3 regions of the Solibacillus sp. FSL W8-0372 genome follow, and region 3 is predicted to be linked to each of the others. Evidence: riboswitches for the same ligand, from Rfam matches in the RefSeq annotation. Region 3 holds a riboswitch; each other region holds the start of a gene.
The links. A riboswitch is a leader RNA that binds a small molecule or an ion and turns the genes downstream of it on or off. The one in region 3 is predicted to bind cobalamin.
Positions count from the first base shown of each region.

Region 1: it holds a riboswitch for cobalamin, as region 3 does, so the genes downstream of both, MKY13_RS02520 (ABC transporter substrate-binding protein) here and MKY13_RS07495 (glutaredoxin) in region 3, are expected to answer to the same signal.
Region 2: it holds a riboswitch for cobalamin, as region 3 does, so the genes downstream of both, MKY13_RS05390 (hypothetical protein) here and MKY13_RS07495 (glutaredoxin) in region 3, are expected to answer to the same signal.

Region 1 is NZ_CP150204.1:498,342-501,594, forward strand. It holds gene MKY13_RS02515 (acyl-CoA dehydrogenase family protein) at 70-1,239, shown strand; cobalamin riboswitch at 1,344-1,536, shown strand; gene MKY13_RS02520 (ABC transporter substrate-binding protein) at 1,676-2,632, shown strand; gene MKY13_RS02525 (iron ABC transporter permease) at 2,616-3,253, shown strand, end outside.
Region 2 is NZ_CP150204.1:1,124,475-1,127,727, forward strand. It holds gene MKY13_RS05380 (metal ABC transporter permease) at 1-776, shown strand, start outside; gene MKY13_RS05385 (Fur family transcriptional regulator) at 773-1,183, shown strand; cobalamin riboswitch at 1,236-1,418, shown strand; gene MKY13_RS05390 (hypothetical protein) at 1,577-2,137, shown strand; gene MKY13_RS05395 (ABC transporter substrate-binding protein) at 2,124-3,077, shown strand; gene MKY13_RS05400 (bifunctional adenosylcobinamide kinase/adenosylcobinamide-phosphate guanylyltransferase) at 3,143-3,253, shown strand, end outside.
Region 3 is NZ_CP150204.1:1,538,709-1,541,961, forward strand. It holds gene MKY13_RS07480 (ribonucleoside-diphosphate reductase subunit alpha) at 1-164, opposite strand, end outside; partial or broken gene MKY13_RS07485 (ribonucleotide reductase N-terminal alpha domain-containing protein) at 490-1,200, opposite strand; gene nrdI (class Ib ribonucleoside-diphosphate reductase assembly flavoprotein NrdI) at 1,203-1,565, opposite strand; gene MKY13_RS07495 (glutaredoxin) at 1,562-1,786, opposite strand; cobalamin riboswitch at 1,932-2,118, opposite strand; gene MKY13_RS07500 (ATPase) at 2,292-2,615, opposite strand; gene MKY13_RS07505 (PadR family transcriptional regulator) at 2,831-3,142, shown strand; gene MKY13_RS07510 (DUF2812 domain-containing protein) at 3,144-3,253, shown strand, end outside.

The DNA of each region.
Region 1 (3,253 bases), 1.0 Mb from region 3:
AATTCCCGAAACGTACTATTAATTTGAAGAAATAACTACGTAAGACAACAGACAAGGGTGGTGCTTTCCATGAGCAAGGAATTATTTATTGAAACGGACGAGCAGCGACAATGGTTGGAAAAGCTCGAAACAATTTCAGAGAGTATAAAGCAATTGGCACAACAAACAGATGAGCAAGCGACATTTCCATTTGAAAATTTCCAAAAGCTACGCGAAATTGGCTATACAAAAATAACGTTGCCAAAGGAATACGGTGGAGATGGCTTCACCGTATATGATGCGCTTTTACTACATGAAACATTGGCAAGCTATTGCGGAAGTACGGGGTTGGCAGTTTCGTGGACAATTCAAAATGTAGGCGAGATTTTTGAAAACCGTTACTGGAATCCTCAAAAGCTTGATTGGTTTGGTGGAGAAATTGCAAATGGTGCGACAGTAAATCGTGCAGTAAGTGAGTTTGCGATGGGAAGTCCAGTGCGTGGTGGGCGTCCGGCGACTTCCGCAAAACGTGATGGCGAACATTATATAATTAACGGGCGTAAAAACTATACGAGCGGTGCACCGGATCTCGATTATTTTTTAGTATCTGCATGGATTGAAGATGTGGATCAGTTAGGGTTTTTCCTTGTTCCGAAAACAGCTGAAGGAGTATTGGTCGAAAACACGTGGGATGTGGCATCAATGCGCGGTACGGGAAGCGATGATTTAGTGCTCGACAATGTACGCATTGATCAGACGAACTTAGTGGAAATCCCAAACTATACAACAGGTTTTAAGTTAAACGGCTGGTTACTGCTTATCCCGGCGACTTATTTAGGGATTGCACAGGCAGCACGTGATTATGCGGTTGATTTTGCGAATAGCCATTCACCAAATAGTATTCAAGGGACAATTGCACAATTGCCGAATGTTCAAACGCTCATCGGAGAAATGGATTTAGCATTAACAAAAGCTCGTTTTACTATTTATGGGGTAGCAAGACTGTATGATGACCCGACGAAGAAGGCGACCTTAGTTAACGAAATCAATATTGCTAAACATGTTGTGGCAAATACAGCGATTGAAGTCGTTGATAAAGCGATGCGTTTAGTTGGCGCAAAGAGTCTTCAACGGTCCAACCCACTTCAACGCTATTACCGTGATGTACGTGCAGGCTTACACAATCCACCAATGGATGACATTACAATTAAGCGTTTAGCAGAGACAGCAATTGAAAACAATTTAAAAACAAAAGAATGATCTGTGTTATTTACTACGCAGAAACTGAATTATAAACAAATTATCTGAAACTTTGGTAATTTTGCATACATTAAGTGAAATATCCGCTATAATAAAAATATTAATTAAATATGTACTATAAAGGTTCTTACTATATCTAATTAAAGTAAGAAGTAAAAGGGAAATCGGTTCAAATCCGATGCGGTCCCGCCACTGTAATTGCTAGTTTGGAGCTATATGCCACTGAAATTTTCGGGAAGGCAGCTCATAAACGTTAATGCATAAGCCAGGAGACCTGCCTTTATAATGCCCGATTAATACCTACGCGGATAGGATGTGGTGAATGAATTTTTTATTTGAATTTATTTGCTTTCATAAAGCTTCCTAGTATGTAGGAGGCTTTTTATTTTTGTGTAAAATAACAAGTTAGAACAATTTTAGGAGGAATTAATTACATATGAAAACTTGGCAGCGACTTTCTTCAACAGGAATTATTTCAATTATGCTTCTTGCAGGCTGTGGGGTTGAAGAAACAGCAGTAGAAAAAGATTCAGCTCAACAATCGAAAGACATGGTTGAGGAACAAGCACAGTTCCCTATAACGGTAACGGATGCTTTAAACAAAGAAGTGACAGTGGAAAAAGCTCCTGAACGCATTATTTCCCTTATTCCATCGAATACAGAAATATTATTTGGCTTAGGCTTAAATGAACAAATTATTGGAGTATCCGATAATGATAATTACCCGGAAGAAGCTCAGACAAAAGAAAAAGTCGGTGGGATGGAATTTAACTTGGAACAATTGATTGCATTGCAGCCAGATCTAGTAGTAGCTCATGAATCAGGTCTTTATAGCTTTAACGAAGAAGGTATTGCGCAGCTTGAATCAGTGGGCATTCCTGTATTTGTAGTGAAAAATACTACAACATTTGAAGAAACATATACGACTATTGAACAAATTGGGCAATTAACAGGGAAAACCGCGGAGGCAACAGAGATGATTGCATCCATTCAAAAAGGAATTCAAGACATTGAAGTTAAAGTGGCTGATTTAGAAGAAAAATCTGTGTTTATCGTAGTGGGCACAGAGCCGGACTTATATGCAGCAGGACAAGAAACATTTATTAATGAAATGCTAGAAGTGTTAAATGTAGAAAATGCAGTACAAGAGCTTGGATGGCCGATGTATAGCTCTGAGCAATTTGTTGATAGTAATCCAGACGAAGTGATTGTAACATATGAAAACGACTATGAAAGCATCGTAAATAACTCTGCCTATAACGAAATGGATGCAATTAAAAATGGCAATGTTCATGTCGTAGATGGGGATACGACGAGTCGCCAAGGTCCACGTATTGTAGAAGGTATTGAATCACTAGGTGAGGCAATTTATCCAGATGTATTTAAAGAATAGAAAATATATATATGCTTATGCTACTTCCATTGCATTGCTTCTTTGCAGCTTGTGGATCGGAGTATCATTTGGAACGGTTAATATCCCCCTTTCGACATTATGGGATAAAACGACAGATCCGATAGCTTACAGTATACTGTGGAAAATTCGAATGCCACGGGTAATTTTAGCCGCAATCGTTGGTGCATCACTGGCGATTGCAGGGGCGGCTTTCCAGGGGCTATTAAAAAATCCATTGGCCGATCCTTATACGCTAGGGATTTCATCAGGTGCATCAGTCGGAGCCGTTATGACAATTTTTTTAGGTATATCGATTCCGTTTCTTGGTGCATTTACATTACCAGTATTCAGTATGGCAGGTGCCGCATGTACAATGGTCATAGTATTAACATTTGCGCGACTTGTGGATCGTTCTATGAAAATGGAAACGTTAATCTTAACAGGAATTATATTTAGCTCGTTTTTAGGTTCATGTATCTCATTAATGGTTGCTTTAACGGGGGAAGAGCTTAGAGCAATTATTGGTTGGCTGCTTGGTAGTGTATCGATGCGTGGCTGGTCATATGTAAATATGATTTTACCATTCATGATTATCGGTACGAGTATTATATGGTTCAACCG
Region 2 (3,253 bases), 410 kb from region 3:
TCATCGTTGTTCGTCGATTGTCGTTAATAGCAGATGCTTTATCACATGTAACACTTGCCGGTATTGCCGGAAGTCTATACTTAAGTCAGTCATTTGCAGGGCTGGCATTGCTAAACCCTATTTATCTAGGTATTGTGGCATCTGTAAGTGGCTCGATATTGATTGAGCGTTTACGTCGACTGTATAAACATTATGAAGAACTTGCAATTCCGATTATTATGTCAGGTGGTATCGGAATTAGCGCGATTTTAATTTCATTGGCAAGTGGCTTTAATACGGATCTGATGAGTTATTTATTCGGCTCAGTTTCCGCTGTATCGCGCCAGGATTTGTATGTAGTGATGGCGATTGCAGTCGTTGTCGTATTATTTTTAGTTCTGTTTTTTAAAGAGCTCTTTGTTTTATCGTTTGACGAAGAATATGCTAAAGCGAGTGGCTTACCTGCAAAGTGGATTCATCTATTGTTTATGGTTGTCGTCGCATTAGTCATTGCCGCAAGTATGCGTATCGTAGGAATTCTACTTGTCTCAAGCCTAATGACATTACCGGTAGCTGCTGCAATGCGGTTGGCCCGTGGATTTAAAGAAGCCATTATTTTGGCCATTGTATTTGGAGAACTGGCAGTAATTATTGGATTGATTTCTGCATTTTACTTAAACTTAGCACCTGGTGGAACAATTGTTGTCACGTCAATCATTATTTTATTGTTAGTTATATTTATCAAAAAAATTGTGTTAAAAGTATCGATTAAATCGAAAGGGGAAGAAGTACTGTGAATGCAACGCGCGCGTGGGAAATATTAAAGGAAAACGGCTATAAAAAGACCGATAAAAGAGAATTGATTTTGGATATGTTTGCAGCTACTGATAAATATTTGACTGCCCGTGATTTGCTGTCAGTATTGAAAAAGGATTTCCCTGGGATGAGCTTCGATACGATCTACCGTAACTTAGCGACTTTTGTTGAGCTTGATATTTTGGAAGAAACGGAATTAAACGGCGAGCGCAATTTCCGCATGCATTGTGAATCAGACCACCATCATCATCATTTTATTTGCCGTGATTGCGGTAAAGTAAAAGAGCTGTCCGTCTGTCCAATGGAAATGCTTGGTGAAAAGTTGCCGGGGTATACTGTAGAAGCGCATAAATTTGAGATTTATGGCAAATGTCCTGAATGTTTATAAAATTTAGTTTGCATAAAGTTTTTTATATGCTAAAGTGATAAAGACAAATTGAATAGATTTGCAGGAAAAAGATGCATGATGCATAAATGGGAATTCGGTGTAAATCCGAAGCTATATCCGTAACTGTAAGCGTTGATGAAAATAAGTGTAATACCACTGCTAATATAGCGGGAAGGTACTTATGAGTAAAGTGAAACGCAGAGCCAGGAGACCAATCTTTTTCTTATCGTAACATCCCTCTTCGGAATTAAAGAGAATGTACGGCAATCACTGATCGAATGAGCGTTTTGCACCCTTTTATTGATTTTTGAAGCCATCCATTTTCTTATGGGTGGCTTTTTTTCGTTCACTCAATAATTGCGAGGAGGTACAACTTGAAGTGAGGAGAACTTTATGAAAAAGGATATTCGTTATTCCTGCTATCCGTTTATGCGGGAAAAATCAAGCTGTGTTGACTACGAGATTCGGACAGATTCTTTAACAACACGAATCGGCGCAGTATTTCCAACATTAGTCGATGATGTATTAGGTCAGATTGTGCTTGAAGATTTAAAGGAAATTCAACCATTAGCCTATCATGCCAATGGTTCGGTCCGCGGTAAATTAGCCATTACATCAGAAGATTTAAAATGGTTAAGCGATCGATACGATTTTTATGTAAGTGAAGTCGGGGAAACGATTCAGCAGTTTGTCTTGCCACAAGGAATCGAAAGTGCCGCAAGACTTCATATTTGCCGCAGTGAGGCGAAAAAGTCTTACAGAGCATTACATAAAGTAAGCGAAGAAAGAGAAGTGGATAAAATTCTGTTTGATTTTCTCGGGCTGCTTGCCAATGTATTTTTTGTCATGGCGGTCTATATGAATCAACAGCATCATCAAGAAGAAATTCCATTCATCTCAAAATCTTATCCAACAAAAAAGAAAAAAGGAGTTACAACAAATGAAATTGAATAACAAATGGGTAGTTGCTTTAGCAGCAACTTTATTATTAGCAGCATGTGGATCAGATGAGGAAAAAACAGATATGGACGTTCAAAATGAGGAGCAAGCTGCATCCAAAAATGATGGCGCTCCTTATACAGTTGTCGATGACCGTGGTGTTGAGGTAACATTTGATGAAGTCCCGGAAACGATTATTTCATTACAGCCAAGCAATACAGAAATTTTGTTTGAACTAGGGGTAGGTGAACAAATTATTGGTGCAACGGACTTTGATACATATCCGGAAGCCGCACAAAAAATTGAACGTGTTTCAACGTCTACAGCCATTAATGCAGAACGAATTTTGGAATTGAATCCGGATGTAGTTGTGGCATATACAATTGGGGAGGAAGCACAAATTGCTCAACTGGAAGATGCGGGTCTGAAAGTATTTGTTATTGCTTCTGCCACGACATTCGATGATGTTTACTCAGATATTATTCAGTTGTCTGAAGTAATGGGTATCGAAGAAAAAGGTGAAGAAGTTGTAGCCGATATTAAAGCACAAATTAAGACAGTACAAGAAAAAACAGCAACAGTCGATACGAAGAAAAAAGTGTATTACGAAGTGTCCCCAGCTCCGGATCTTTGGACAACCGGCAACAGTACTTTCCAGCAAGAAATAATGGATTATGCGAATATCGAAAATATCTATGCTGATCAGACGAGCTGGATTAGTGTGACAGAAGAGGATGTTATTACTCGCAATCCCGAAATTATTATTTCACCTGCAACTTATATGGAAAATGCGGTTGAAGAAATTTTAGGACGCACAGGCTGGAATAAAATACAAGCAGTCAAGGAGCGGGCAGTTTACTTAGTGGACGGAGATATCATGTCACGTCCTGGACCGCGTATTGGTGAAGCCGTTGAAATTATGGCACAATCAGTATACCCAGAGCTGTTTAAATAGTTATAGAATAGAAGAACATGCCTTAGTTGGGCATGTTCTTTTTGAACTGGAAAGGAGGCATACGATTGATTTTTATAACAGGTGGTGTACGCAGCGGTAAAAGTGCTTTTGCAGAGAACTATGCGAGGCAGTTAGGCGAAAATAAGTCGCTTTACTATGTCGCTACGGGAGTATCG
Region 3 (3,253 bases):
TCGCGGCGCATCAGTTCAAAGAAAATATCCGGAAGAATAATCCCTGTTGAGAGTGTAGCAAGACGGATTTTGTCGTCAGAGTTTGGTTTCTTACTTGAAATAAAACTTTCGATATCACCATGAAAAATATTCAAAAATACGACACCGGAGCCGTTACGTTGCATTTTGTTACTCCACTTTAATGAAGTGGGGCTAGGTCATTTCTGCCTAGCTCTCTATGTCGCCATAGAGATCAGACTATATCTTCACTTTGCCAAAAAAGTTAACAGTTGTGAAACCCAACTCTATTGGCAAAGGCGTGGTTCGGGTTAAAATATTACTATAATAACCTCTTAGTCGTTGAACCTTCAACCGTACTAGGTTGCTTGGCTGCGGATTGTCTGCAATCTTGGATTTTTAGGGTTCGCTACCAGATTGCTCTGTAGAATCCTACCTTGATATACTCAGACGTTCCCGCAATTGACCACGTTTTAATTGGGCCAATGATTAACCCAATTGATTCGAATAAGAGAACGAGTTTTCCAGCAGTTTCGCAACTGGCATAACTCCACTCGCACGGTTTAATATCCCTTTAATTGGATCACCTAATGGACGCAGATCGGTTAAGTTTACTCCGACACCGCCTCCTAATCGGGAAAGCTCTAGGCAATAGCCGATATTTTCGGAAATCGAGTTCATTGTGTCGTCCATCGTCAGCTTAAAGCATGATACTAGTTCGCCACGCGCTTTTTTCCCGCTGTTAAGAGCAGTTGGTGTTGCCGGCTGATAGGCAGTCATGACCGCTTCAATGGCCTTTTCCGCCAATGCTTCATCACCTTGTGCTAAATAAAGGGCAATAATAACGATTCGGTCTTCATATTTTTCAAGAATTTCTTTCCCGTCTCTGCTTTTCATCGCATAGCTATCGTAAAATTTCGAAGCACTCATAAACGAGGGGAAACGGAATTTGTATGAATATGCTTTTTTATACATCCGTTTAATAAAATCCATAGAGTACATTTCAAGAAATTCCTTTTCATAATAGCCTTCATCAATTAAATAGCGTACTTTTTCCTCAATATCGATAAAGTAGCGTAAACGGACATTGACGTCTTCCAGGAAATAGCGGCGTGTTGCTTCTTTATCTTTTGCTAAATCCAGTTCACCGGTAGCGCGGTAACGATTTAATATGTCATTGTTTAATTTTAAATATTGTTTCATCATTAAACCTCTTTCCAAATGGAATAATAGTAATTTTTAATGGTTAAGTAGTTGGATTGAGTCCCACGTAATTCTAGTTTTTCAATTAACGGAATGCCATATTGTGCAGCTAATAAATCGCCTGCACGTCCAAAAAAGGCATGACCGAAATTACGGTTCCCGCTTACGATAATTCCTTTGCATTGATTGTAGTTCGCAGTCATGAACTGGTCGACGATAGGGGGGACAGAGCCTAATCCATCCGTATATGTAAATAAAAGATACGGCGCATCGATTTTATCCACATCGGCTATATCCTTCGCAGGTAAGCCAAGTTTTTGCACGATGTATCGTACATTGCCAGTTCGTGAAGCATAAATGATCATGCAGTTATTTCAGAAATTCGGTTAATAATGGAAGTGGGCTCTGCAATAAATTCACCATTTATTTCAAATAAAGGTACGGAAAGAAAACCTGCATCGATTACTTTCTGCTTAGCTTTTTCATCCTGGTCAATGTTGATGACTTCGACTTCCAAATTGGCAGCATCAAGCTCAGATTTTACCCATAGGCATTTTGGACAAATAGTTTTCGTATAAAGTTTCATTAATAGAATCCCTCGCTATATTGATATTTACTGTGCTGTACGTTCTAAAGAAAATATAAAAAAGGCTATCCCGGGAAAAAAGGATAGCCTGAAATGGAAACGTAAATGGAAAAATTGCGCCTCCATTTCCTATTCCCCGAAGAAATGTACGTAGTTTTAACATGGCAGGTCTCCTGGCTTTGCGTCATCCGTCAGACATACCTTCCCATGCACGTGGCACAGTGGCAATTTTAGTCTTCAGTCAGCATTTACAGTTGCGGGGACAGCGTTGGATTTGCACCAAACTTCCCTTTTAAACTACATTTAGTAGTACCGTGATAAAAAAACACAATATATGGTTGTGAATTGAGTATAAGCCGTTCCAAAGTAAAAGTAAAGGAAAGAAATATAAGTTGATCATCTATTGTACTTTTTTAAGAGAAAGTTGACAGAACTTATACCTATACAAATCAAAAAGGAACTAAAAAACACATTGCTCAATATTTCGAATGAACAATGTGCCATATTATTGCTTTAATTCTCTTTGCCACATGACGTAATTATAGGTTGCTTGTATAGCAAATAAAATGGTGATGAAAAATGTTATGAAAATAAACAACTTAGAAAATCCTAGCGTTAAATATATGACTCCGATTGAAATTATACATATTGGCATCGAATAGACAGTACGCCAAAATTTCCGGCGGTATGAAAGTGCATAATAAGCGAACTTAAAGCCTTTATCAACTTTCGGTTTTTTTCTGTAATAAAGGTAAAAGCCAAGCAAAGTAATAAAAGAGACGACAATAGGGATGACGAGACTCAATGCAATTAGGTTTAGAAAAGTCACTGTAGCCCTCCTTATTTTATGGTTCTATAAATCCATTATATCGGAGAGAGAAAGGCATTTCATTAATTAGGTGTAGTTACCTAATTTTTACTTAATTTCTAAAGTGGTTTAGAAGACAAATTACCAATATATTCTATTTTATATCTTGACACTCGATATATATACATTTTAAAATATGTGTATCGATATATCGACAGTCAATATATGGAGGGCTTATGATTCCTTTATCAGAACCAACGTATTTAATTTTATTAGCATTAATAAAAGAACCGACGCACGGCTATGGCATTATTAAAACAATTTCAGAGGTAAGCGAAGGGCAGTATGAAATTGCACCTGGAACGCTTTATGGTGTGTTAAAGAATATTGAAAAACAAAAGTTAATTGAAGTCGTTGGTGTTGATTTAGACAACCGAAAGAAAAAGATTTATGCCATTACAGATGCAGGAAAAGAGGCGCTAATCGATGAACAACGACGTTATGAAAAGCTATTATCATTTACATACAAATTAAGTGGTGAGGGATAAGATGGCAATTACACGAACATTGAATAAAAGATTTAATTCATTTGAAGCTGAAGAACAATGGTTAAACGAGCTCGCCCAAAGCGGTTGGCGCCTTGTAGATTACGATAAAAA